2 regions of the Nocardia sp. NPDC127526 genome follow, and region 2 is predicted to be linked to the other one. Evidence: riboswitches for the same ligand, from Rfam matches in the RefSeq annotation. Region 2 holds a riboswitch; the other holds the start of a gene.
The links. Region 2 has a riboswitch for S-adenosylmethionine ahead of ACFVIV_RS00070 (aminotransferase class V-fold PLP-dependent enzyme). Riboswitches for the same ligand answer to the same signal wherever they lie in the genome.

Region 1 (5,907 bases), on a different contig from region 2:
ACGCCGTGCTTCTTGATGGCGTTGGCCGCGTCGATCGTGACCTGATCGTCGGTCTTGTCGCGGGACTCGATGCCGAGGTCGTAGTACTCGAGGTTCACATCGAGATACGGATTGATCAGCTTGTCCTTGATGAACTGCCAGATAATCCGGGTCATCTCGTCGCCGTCGAGCTCGACGACGGTGCCTTCAACCTTGATCTTGGACATGGATCTTCGTGTCCTCCTAGGAAGGTGGTGCTCCCATTGCACGGCCGGTGAGCACCGCTTGTAGCGGACCCCAGCTGTTCAACAGACAACGTATACGCATGGCGCGCGGCACGGGGCCTGTGGTGCCAGGTCCACGTACGCTGTGGCGTCAAGCAAGACAAGCGTACTGCTGCTATGAACCTCACCGCGCGGGCAGCCCCCACTGTGCGGGAAGCCGCCCTCAGTTACTCACGAGTAAGGATCGCCCCTGCTCGAGAGTATGGAACGTCAGCCCATGTGTACGTGTCCGGCACCTTCCAGCAGATTCTCAGGCTTGTCCCGAATCATCAACCAGATGATCGGAATGGTGGCCACGAAGAAGCCCGCTCCGATCAGAAACGAGATGTCGTAGCTGTGGATGGCGGCCCGGGCGGCGAGATTGTCGACGGTCGGATTGTTCTCGGCGTACCGCTCGGCGACCTGCACCGCGATCGTGGTGAGCAGGGCCGTGCCGATCGCGCCGCCTACTTGCTGGGCGGCGTTCAGCAGGGCGCTGGCCACGCCCGAGTCGGCCTCGTCGACCTGATGCAGGGCCGTGGTCTGCATGGCCACGAAGATCGGGCCCATGCCGAGGGCGATGAGAATCATGGCGGGCAGGACGCTGGTGGCGTAGCCGTCGCCGTAGTCCAGCTGTGACAGGTACAGCAGGCCCAGGACGCCGAGCACCGCGCCGGCGATCAGCACCGGGCGCGGCCCGCGCCGCGGCAGGACGGCGCTGGTGAGGCCGGCGGCGATGACGATGCCGATCGGGAAGGGCAGGAAGGCCACTCCCGCCTTCAGCGCCGAGTAGCCCAGCGTGATCTGCAGGTAGAAGCTCAGGTTGAGGAACATGGCGAACATGGCGATGGGGACCAGCAAGGCCACCAGGAACGACCCGCCCCGGTTGATCTCACCCGGAATGCGCAGCGGCAGTAGCGGATTCGCGGAACGGCGCTCGATGGCCACGAAGGCGGCCAGCAGTGCGAGCCCGGCGCCGAGCAGGGCGAGGGTGGTGCCCGCCAGCCAGCCGTCGTCGGCCGCCCGGCTGAATCCGTAGACGATCGAGACCAATCCGAGCGTGACGGTGACTGCGCCGGGCAGGTCGTAACCGCCGGTGCGCGGTTCGGGCACGTCCTTGACCACGAAGGCCAGCCCGCCCAGCACCGCCAGCAGCGCGAAGGGCGTATTGATCAGCAGGGTCCAGCGCCAGTCCGCGTATTCGGTGAGCGCGCCGCCCACGATGAGCCCGATGGCCACCCCGCCCGCCGAGACCGCCGCGAAGACGCCGAAGGCGCGGGCGCGCTCCTTGGCCTCGGGGAAGGTCACCGACACCAGCGACAGCGCGGCCGGCGCCAGCAGCGCGGCGAACGCGCCCTGCAGACCGCGTCCGGCGAACAGCTGCCAGCCGGTTTGCGCGAGCCCGGCCAGCGCCGAGGCCGCGGCGAAGCCGATCAGGCCGATGAGCAGGATCCGGCGCCGGCCCAGATAGTCGGCCAGCCGCCCGCCGAGCAGCAGCAGGCCGCCGAAGATGAGCGTGTACGCCGTCATCACCCATTGCCGGTCGCCGTCGCTGATGTGCAGGTCCTGCTGTGCGAAGGGCAGCGCGATCGTGACGATGGTGACGTCCAGCACCACCATCAGCTGCGCCAGGGCGAGTACGCCCAGCGCCCACCAGCGGGTGGAAGTCGTTGTCTCGATTGGTTTCCGGTCGGCGTCCAGCGCCGCGATCCCGCCGGTCATGGTCATCTCCTCGGTTGCCGGGCAGTGCAGCCCATCGTGTCACCGGGCGACAAATGTCGTCAAGAGAAATCTGTCGCGTTGCGACAGTTGTCAGATGAAGTCACAATCGCGCGAGGTATCGCTAGACTGGACCGATGCTCGGTTTGTCGACGTCGACCACCCGGACCGGACTCCGGGAGCGCAAGAAGCAGCAAACGCGGTCTCGGATCATCGAGGTCGCCCTGCGGTTGTGCGACAAGCAGGGCTTCGACGCCACCACCGTCGAGCAGATCGCCGACGCGGCCGATGTCTCACCGCGCACCGTGAACCGGTACTTCGACTCGAAAGAGGCCATCGTGGTCGGCCTCATCGAGGACTTCGAGGGCGCGCAGGCCGAGGCGCTGGCCGCCCAGCCGCGCACCGGCAATGAACTCGAAGCGCTACGCGCCAGCTTCCTCGCGGTGATCGACCGCATCCTCACCGAGGGCGAACCGATCTCCTTCGAGCAGTTCAAGCAGATGCAGCGGCTGATCCTGGACAACCCCACCGTGCGGGCCCGCAGTTTCGAATCCGTCTCCTTCGAACAGGCCGCCCTCGCACAGGTGCTGGCGGAGCGGCTCGGCGCCGCGCCCGATGCGCTCTCGGTGCAGCTGCTGCTGTCGATCTGGCAGGTCATCTGCCATGCCGGCAAGGAGGACAGCCTGCGGCAACTGCTCGACGGGAATGATCTGGAAGCCATCGCCGCGCACTGCGTGAATCACGTGAACACCGCCTATGCGGAGTACATCCGGGTGTGCGCGGTTCCGAGTGTGTCCGGCCCCACTGCGGGAAGTTCCGAATCCGGCGGTTAGAATCTCGCTCAGGTCAAGAGCATCAGCGACAAGCCCCGGCTCGCTGATCGGCAACCCTCCAGCTGCGGTGGGGTGCTCCGGGTGAGGACCTGGCACTCGAGGGACGAGTGCAAGCGCAACGTAGGAGGCCACCCGAAATGTGTTGTTGTCGAAGCCTATTCGTTTCTCGATAACGTCAGACTTCCGCCTTTCGGCGACCTTTTTTCTTGGAGCAGGACATGAGTGACTCGACCGCGCCCATCGACCCGGCCGACTGGTCTTTCGACACCAAGCAGATCCATGCCGGGCAGGCGCCCGACGCCGCCACCGGGGCCCGCGCCCTGCCGATCTATCAGACGACGTCCTATGCCTTCCGCGATACCGATCACGCCGCCGCGCTGTTCGGGCTCGCCGAGCCGGGCAATATCTACACCCGCATCATGAATCCCACCCAGGACGTGGTGGAACAGCGCATCGCCGCGCTGGAGGGCGGTGTGGCGGCGCTGCTGCTGGCCTCCGGGCAGGCGGCGGAGACCTTCGCCATCCTGAATCTCGCGGCGGCGGGCGACCACATCGTGTCCAGCCCGCACCTGTACGGCGGGACCTACAACCTCTTTCACTACTCGCTGCCCAAGCTGGGCATCGAGGTCAGCTTCGTCGAGGATCCCGACGATCTGGAGCAGTGGCGGGCGGCCGTGCGGCCCAATACCAAGGCGTTCTACGGCGAGACCGTCGCGAACCCGAGCAGTTCGATCCTGGATATCCCGGGCGTTGCTCGAATCGCGCACGCGGCGGGCGTGCCGCTCATCGTGGACAACACGGTGGCCACGCCGTACCTGATCCAGCCGCTGAAGCACGGCGCGGACATCGTGGTGCATTCGGCCACCAAGTACCTGGGCGGGCACGGTTCGGCGGTGGCCGGTGTGATCGTGGACGGCGGCACCTTCGACTGGACCGTGCGCGATGCCGGCGGGCAGTCCCGGTTCCCGGGGTTCACCAGCCCCGATCCGTCCTACAACGGCGTGGTCTTCGCCGAGCTCGGCGCGCCGGCGTTCGCGCTCAAGGCGCGCGTGCAGTTGCTGCGCGATCTGGGCGCGGCCGTGTCGCCGTTCAACGCGTTCCTGATCAGCCAGGGCATCGAGACGCTGAGCCTGCGGGTGGAGCGGCACGTGGCCAATGCCCGGGCGGTCGCGGAGTTTCTGGCCGCCGCGCCGGGTGTGGAATCGGTGTCCTACGCGGGCCTGCCGAGCTCACCCTGGTATGAGCGTGGCAAACAACTGGCACCCAAGGGCGTCGGCGCCATCGTCTCCTTCGAGCTGGCCGGCGGCGTGGACGCGGGCAAGAAGTTCGTGGAGGCGCTGGTCCTGCACAGCCATGTCGCTAACATCGGGGATGTGCGCTCGCTCGTGATCCATCCGGCGTCGACGACCCATTCCCAGCTGACTCCCGAGGAGCAGCTCGCTTCGGGCGTCACGCCTGGTCTGGTGCGTCTGGCCGTGGGCATCGAGGGTATCGAGGACATCCTGGCGGATCTCCGGGCCGGACTGACGGCGGCGGCACGGTGATCGTGAACATCGAATCGAGCACGGCGCGGGAGACGGCGGAAGCACTGCTCCCGCCGTCCGACGGGACGCTCGGCAGCATTGCCATCGGCGCGGTGCGGCTGGAGAACGGGGCCGTCATTCCGGATGTGACGCTGGCCGTGCAACGGTGGGGCGAACTTTCCGCGAATGCCGACAACGTGATTCTGGTCGAGCATGCGCTGACCGGTGATTCGCACGTGGTCGGCCCGGCCGACGTGCATCACGCCCAGCCGGGCTGGTGGGACGGCATCGTGGGCCCGGGCGCGGCCATCGATACCGGCGAATGGTGTGTCATCGCCACCAATGTGCTCGGCGGCTGCAAGGGCAGCACCGGGCCGGGTTCCCTGGCCGCGGACGGAAAGCCCTGGGGCGCACGGTTTCCCGAGATCTCCATTCGCGATCAGGTGACCGCCGAGGTGGCGCTGTTCGATCTGCTCGGCATCGACCGGCTGGCGGCCGTCGTCGGCGGGTCCATGGGCGGCATGCGGGTGCTGGAGTGGATGGTCGGGCATCCGGAGCGGGTGGGTTCCGCGCTGGTGCTGGCCGTCGGCGCGCGCGCCACCGCCGATCAGATCGGCACGCAGACCACGCAGATCGCCGCCATCACCTCCGATCCGGACTGGCAGGGCGGCAACTATCACGGCAGCGGGCGCGCGCCCATGACCGGCATGGGGCTGGCGCGGCGCATCGCACACCTGACCTACCGCACCGAGTTCGAGCTCGACCATCGCTTCGAGAATCACGCCCAGGGCACCGAGAATCCCTGGGACGGTGGGCGATACGCGGTGCAGAGCTATCTGGAGTATCAGGCCGACAAGCTCATCGCGCGCTTCGATCCGGCCACCTACGTACTGCTGTCGGAGGCCATGAACCGGCACGACGTGGGCCGCGGGCGCGGCGGCGTCGAGGCCGCGCTGGCCGCCACCCCGGTGCCGTGCGTGGTCGGCGGTGTGGACTCCGATCGCCTCTACCCGCTGCGCACGCAGCAGGAGCTGGCCGATCTGCTGCCCGGCTGTCGCGGCCTGGAGATCGTGCGCTCGCGCGACGGGCACGACGGCTTCCTCACCGAGACCGAGGCGATCGGCAAGCTCATGGTGGAGACCATGGAGCTGGCACGCGCGGCTCGCGAGCGCTAATTCGAGTCGTGCCCGTTTCGCGCGAATTACGCTGAGGCGCTGCCGGTTTCATGCGGGTGACACATCGGTAACCGTGATCCGATCGCGATCAAATCCGGGCGCGCTGCCGCTAATGTATCCCCCATGACGGCAGCCTTCGATGACATGGATCTACGTGATCTCGTCGATCTGCTCTCCGAGGAGGAGCAGCTCGAGCTTCGCCCCGATATCCTCCGCGTATTACACCGGCTCCCGTCGCAGGAGATCCTGCGCCGTGAGCTCGGCCGCCGCATGACCAAGGTTTAACCCAGCCCCTATGTGATCCCCAGCGGGCTGATGGTCGCCGCCAGCACGATGATCGTCGCGCCCAGGGCCGTCAGCCACGCCACATCGAATCCCTTGCTGCGCACCGCGAGCACGCCCACCTTCTCGGTCG
Region 2 (5,907 bases):
GGAATCAGCGCGGCATCCCCCAATGCCGCCTCCACCGCCACGAATCCGGCCACACCGACCGCGCCGATCACGTAGCAGATCACGGACTTCGTACTGCCCCAACCCCATTCGCGACCCTGCTCGGCCACGATGAGCAGCGGGGTGAGTCCGATGATCAGGACCAGCGCACCCCAATAGTCGACACGACCGCGTGATCGCTCCCGCGCCGGCAGCCGCAGCACCCGCGTCACCACCAGCAGCGTGAACAGCCCGATCGGAACATTGACCAGGAACACCCACCGCCATCCGGCAATGCCCAGAATGCTCTGCTGCCCCGAGAACAATCCGCCCAGCACCGGCCCGACCACACTCGAAGTTCCGAATACGGCGAGGAAATAGCCTTGATAGCGGGCTCTTTCGCGCGGACTGACGATATCCCCGATGATCGTGAGCGCCAGCGACATGAGCCCGCCCGCGCCCAGCCCCTGCACCGCCCGGAAGGCCGCCAGCTCGTACATCGACTGCGAGAACGTGCACAGCAGCGACCCGAGCAGGAATATCGAAATCGCCGCCAGATAGAAGGGCTTGCGCCCGTACATATCCGAGAGTTTCCCGTACAGCGGCGTGGCCAGCGTGGCCGTGATCAGATACGCGGTCGTCGCCCAGGCTTGCAGCGCGTACCCGTCGAGATCATCGGCAATGGTCCGGATGGCCGTCGACACAATGGTCTGATCCAGCGCCGCCAGCAGAATCCCCAGCAGCAGCCCGCTCAGGATCACCATGATCTGCCGATGCGTGAAACCCCCTTCACCCGAAGCGGACTCACGCACGTCTGATGTAGCCATAGCGGACCTCCAGCCCCCGCCCTCACGATAGGCGGGAAACCGGAGGCCCGTAGTCCCTTTTCGGAGAAGGTCGCAGGGGAGCCCCTGTATGGCGAAGGGGTTTCAGGGGAAGCCCCTGAGAGCCACGAGAGTTGTTATTTCCCCTTGAAGTCCGGCTTGCGCTTCTCGAAGACCGCCTGGATCGCCTCGGTGATGTCCTCGGAGGGCAGGAATGCCGCATTCCAGGCCGACACGTACCGCAGCCCGTCGGCGACCTTGCCCGCCTTCGGCTGATCCAGCACATCCTTGATGCCCTGCACCACCAGCGGCGGGTTCTCCGCGATCTCCCGCGCCAGCGCGTGCGCCGCGTCCAGCACCGCTTCCTGATCGGCGTAGACGTCGTTGATCAGCCCGATCTTCTCGGCCCGCGCGGCGTCGATGTCCTTGCCGGTGTAGGCGAGCTCGCGCAGATGCCCCTCGCCGATAATCCCGGGCAACCGGTGCAGCGAACCGATGTCGGCGACAATGGCGACCTTCGCCTCGCGCAGGCTGAACTTGGCGTCGGCACTGGCCAGCCGGATATCGGCGGCCGCAATGAGATCCAGCCCGCCGCCGATGCACCACCCGGACACCGCCGCGATCACCGGCTTGCGGCAGTCCGCCACCGCGGTGACCGAGTCCTGCATCTCCCGCACATGCCGCAGGAAGTCGGTGCGCGGCCCGGCGAGCGCGGGCCCGCTCAGCAGCGGCCCGAACAGGGGGCTCATGGCCGGCAGATCGAGCCCGTAGGAGAAGTGCTTGCCCGCGCCGGTGAGCACGATGGCGCGGACCTCGGGATCGGCGTCGAGCTCCCGGAAGATGAGCGGCAGCTCACGCCAGAAGTCCGGGCCCATGACATTTCCCTTGCCGGGACCGGTCAGCGTCACCTGGGCGATGTGGTCCTTGCTTTCGACCTCGAAAGCCTTCCAATCGGTCATCGGTCCAGCGTATCGGGGGTGCGGGCGGCCCGGGCGGGCGGTGTGAATCCCGTGCTGAATCCGATGCGCCGCACCGGTTTCCAGCTACCTCGCGGCCGCACCGTGAAACCCACCCCGCGCATCCACCGCAATCGCTCTACCCTGGTGCCATGCGCAGGTCCCTGCCACCCGTCGCCGCCAAGGTTTCGGACACGCTCATCGCGCGCGGCCACCACGGCGTGATCATCACCCAGCCGCAACCAACCCACACCGCGGCCGAGGCCGCCCAGGCTCTGAACGTGCCCGTCGGCGCGATCACCAAATCCCTGGTCTTCCTGCTCGACGAGGATCCGGTGCTGCTGCTCGTCTCCGGCGAGCACCAGGTGCACCTGGAACGCACCGGCCGCCGCCTGGAGGGCAGGCTCACCCGCGCCACCGCCGCCATGGTGCGCGAGCTGACCGGCCAGCCCATCGGCGGCGTCGCCCCGGTCGGGCATCCGGTCAACCTGCCGACCTATATCGACACCGCGCTGTCGCGGCATACCGAGTTGTGGGCGGCGGGCGGACATCCGAACACGCTCTTCCGCACCACTTTCGGCGAGCTGGTCCGGATCACCGCGGGCCTGGCCATCGATATGGATTGAGCGATTTCGCACAGTGGGGAATAAACCCGGCACCCGGACACGTAGGTTCGAAACGTGAGCGATTCTGCGACGCCCGGCGCCGAGCTACATGTGCCCGACGATCTGAGCGGTATCACCGCGCAGCAATATCGGGCCGCCATGCGGCACTATCCGGCCGGCGTCACCATCGTCACGCTGAACTCCGCGGACGGGCCGATCGGCTTCACCGCCACCTCGTTCGCCTCGCTCTCGGCGGAACCGCCGTTCATCTCGTTCAATATCGCCGAGACCTCGTCGAGCATCGCCGCCATGCTGCGGGCCGAATCGCTGGTCGTGCACTTCCTGGGCGAGCATCAGAAGCATCTGGCTCAGCGGTTCAGCAAGGCCGCGGAGGAGCGGTTCAGCGATCGATCGCTGTGGACCACCTTGGACACCGGGGAACCGGTCCTGCACGGCACCCCGATCTGGGTGCGCGCCACGGTCCATCAGCTCATCCCCATCGGCGACCACACCCTGGTGGTCGGCCTGGTCACCCGGGTGCACGACAACACCGAGGACGCGCCGTCGGCCGGACCGCTGGTCTACTACAACGGCGCCTACCACCGCGCCGAGATCTCCGACTGAATCCCCTCCGGATCAGGCCGCGGAGGACACGGTCCCGATACCCAGCGCCGCCAGGATTCCGGCGCTGAGCTGTTCCAGCCGATCCCGCACCCGCGGGCTGCGCAGCAGCGTCACCGCCCGCGAGGCCGCCACCGCCAGCAGCACCATTTCGACCGCGGCGATCGCGGCTTCGATGGCGCCCAGCGCGAGGGTGTTCGCGAAGGTCACCTCGGTCAGGAACTGCGGCAGCACCGCGAGGTAGAACAACCCCACCTTCGGATTGAAAATGCACGACAGCAATCCCGCAGCGAATGCCGAGCGAACGGTGACGCCGGCCCGCGGCGCATCGACGGCGAGCTCCGCCGCCCGGGCGCCCCGATTGCGGCGATACTCCAGAAACGCGCGAATCCCCAAGTACACCAGGTAGATTCCACCGACCACCTTCAAGGCCCGATAGGCCGTGGCCGACTGCTCCAGCAGCGCCGCCACCCCGGCGGCCACCACCACCGCCCAGACGATCCCGCCCAGCGCCGACCCGATCGCCGCGGCCACCGCCGGTCGTCGCCCGATAATCGAAAACCGCAGCACCAGAAAAGAATCCGGCCCGGGCGTCAGCGACAGCACCAGGCACAGCCCGATAAAGCTCAGCAGCAGCGGAAGGCTCACCCCTCCATGGCAGCGCACCGCCGCCGCCGGGGCAAGGGAATTAGGCGGCGAACTCCGCGCCCAGCTCGCGGAACACCTCGGTGTTCAGCGTGAACGCCAGCCGCGCCTCATCGAGCACCTGCTCGACCTCGGGACCGCCGACCGGCAGCTGATCGAGCTGCTCGCGGTATTCGCGTTTGAACGCAGCGGGATTCGAGATGCCGTCGAAGACGTAGAACCGCACGCCGTCGCCCTTCTTGGGCAGGTCCCACAGCTTCTCGGCGGTCCCGCGAATGACCTGGCCGCCGGAAAGATCGCCCAGGTAGCGGGTGTAGTGGTGGGCCACGTATCCGGCCGGGAAGCTGCGCGCGCACTCCTCGATGCGGGCGGCGTAGGCGGCGGTGGACGGCAGCGCGGTCAGCTCATCGCGCCAGTTCGCCCCGCCCAGGTGGGCCAGATCGGCTTCCAGGGACTGCAGGCGGGCCAGTTCCGGCCGGATGAACGGCCCCGCGACCGGATTCCCGGCGAGCTCGGCGGAATGCTTCTCCAGGGCGGCGTAGACGAACCACAGCTGCGCGGTGTAGCGGTAGAAGGCCTCGACTCCGAGTGCGCCGCCGAGCATGTCGCGCATGAAGGTGGAGTGTTCGGCCTCTTCGTGCTGCCGCTCGGTCGCGGTGCGGATGAGGGTCGAGAACGGCGTGCCGGTGTCGGTGGTGTTGGCCTGCGCAGACATGGTCTAACAACCTCTCGTGATCAACTCCGGAACCGCCGAAGTATGGCTACCCTAACTTCCCCATCGACTGTACGCGTCAGCAACGATCTCGCGATTCGAACTTTGCGGTCCCGGCGATCCAACTTTCGGATGATTTTCCGGACGGGGTTGACAAGGCTCCCGGCCGTCTGCCAACCTCTCAAACCAGGTCATGAGTACCAGCGCAAAGCCCCGGCTAGCTGGTCGGCAACCCTCCTCCGCGGTGGGGTGCTCCGGGTGACGACCAGGCCGCAGCCCAAAACCGGGCGCGGCAAGCGCGGACTCTCGATCATTCGATCGCGTGTCCCTGGCCCGATGGGATTTCGTGATGACTGCTTTCGCCGACCAGACCTGTGCCGCTCTCGCCACCGTCTCCGGCTGTGACCTCCAGGTGCCCCTCGTGCAGGGCGGGACCATTCGCTACGCCAACTTCGACTACGCCGCCAGCGCACCCGCCCTGCAGCAGGTCACCGACCGGATCGCCGAACTGCTGCCGACCTACGCCAGCGTGCACCGCGGCGCCGGCTACGCCTCGCGCATCTCAACCGACTGCTACGAATCCGCCCGCGGTTCGGTCGCCCGCTTCCTCAATGCCGCCGACGATCAGGTCGTGGTCTTCACCCGCAACACCACCGATTCGCTGAACCTGCTCGCCTCCTGCGTGCCCGGCGACACCGTGGTCCTGGACGTGGAACACCACGCCAACTTCCTGCCGTGGACCCGCCACGGCCGCCGCGTGGTGCCCATTGCCGACACCATCGAGGAGACCATCCAGCGCATCGTGGCCGAACTGTGCAGCAAACCCGCTGCGCTGCTGGCCATTACGGGCGCCTCGAATGTGACCGGTGAACTGCTCCCGCTGGAGCGCCTGGCCTGGATCGCGCACCAGTGCGGCACCCGCATCCTGGTCGACGCCGCCCAACTGGCCCCGCACCGCCGCATCGACCTGAAGACCACCGGCATCGACTACCTGGCCTTCTCCGGCCACAAGGCCTACGCCCCCTTCGGCGCGGGCGTGCTGGTCGGCCGCCGCGACTGGCTCGATGCCGCCGAGCCGTATCTGGCCGGCGGCGGCGCGGTGCGCTCGGTGACCGCCGACGGCGCCGACTGGGCGCCCGCCCCGCAGCGCCACGAGGCCGGCTCCCCCAATGTGCTCGGCGTGGCCGCCCTGGCCGCGGCCTGCGACACCCTCGCCGGACTGGACGAGGCCACCGTGCTCGAGCACGAGCAGTACCTCACCCATCGCCTGCGCTACGGTCTGAAAACCGTTCCGGGCGTGAAGTTCCTGCGCATCTTCCGGGACAGCACCGACGCCGTCGGCATTGTCGCCTTCACCATCGACGGCTTCGAGCCCGGGCAGGTCGCCGCCTACCTCTCGGCCGAGCACGGCATCGGCGTGCGCGACGGTCGCTTCTGCGCCCACCCGCTGCTGTCCCGCCTCGGCGTGGACGCCGCCCTGCGCGCCAGCATCGGCCTGGGCACCACCGCCGCCGACGTGGACCGGCTCATCGACGCCGTCGCCACCC

Region 1: it holds a riboswitch for S-adenosylmethionine, as region 2 does, so the genes downstream of both, ACFVIV_RS27845 (bifunctional o-acetylhomoserine/o-acetylserine sulfhydrylase) here and ACFVIV_RS00070 (aminotransferase class V-fold PLP-dependent enzyme) in region 2, are expected to answer to the same signal.

Annotation. Positions count from the first base shown of each region.
Region 1 covers NZ_JBHXVO010000021.1:102,389-108,295, reverse strand. Annotated here, with positions in the region: gene ACFVIV_RS27860 (NADP-dependent isocitrate dehydrogenase) at 1-206, opposite strand, end outside; gene ACFVIV_RS27855 (MFS transporter) at 474-1,964, opposite strand; gene ACFVIV_RS27850 (TetR/AcrR family transcriptional regulator) at 2,099-2,794, shown strand; SAM riboswitch class IV at 2,806-2,916, shown strand; gene ACFVIV_RS27845 (bifunctional o-acetylhomoserine/o-acetylserine sulfhydrylase) at 3,013-4,338, shown strand; gene ACFVIV_RS27840 (homoserine O-acetyltransferase) at 4,383-5,492, shown strand; gene ACFVIV_RS27835 (hypothetical protein) at 5,616-5,777, shown strand; gene ACFVIV_RS27830 (DUF3017 domain-containing protein) at 5,786-5,907, opposite strand, start outside.
Region 2 covers NZ_JBHXVO010000001.1:11,348-17,254, reverse strand. Annotated here, with positions in the region: gene ACFVIV_RS00100 (MDR family MFS transporter) at 1-824, opposite strand, end outside; gene ACFVIV_RS00095 (crotonase/enoyl-CoA hydratase family protein) at 959-1,780, opposite strand; gene ACFVIV_RS00090 (YbaK/EbsC family protein) at 1,930-2,403, shown strand; gene ACFVIV_RS00085 (flavin reductase family protein) at 2,542-3,006, shown strand; gene ACFVIV_RS00080 (LysE family translocator) at 3,019-3,651, opposite strand; gene ACFVIV_RS00075 (heme oxygenase (biliverdin-producing)) at 3,692-4,363, opposite strand; SAM riboswitch class IV at 4,550-4,665, shown strand; gene ACFVIV_RS00070 (aminotransferase class V-fold PLP-dependent enzyme) at 4,710-5,907, shown strand, end outside.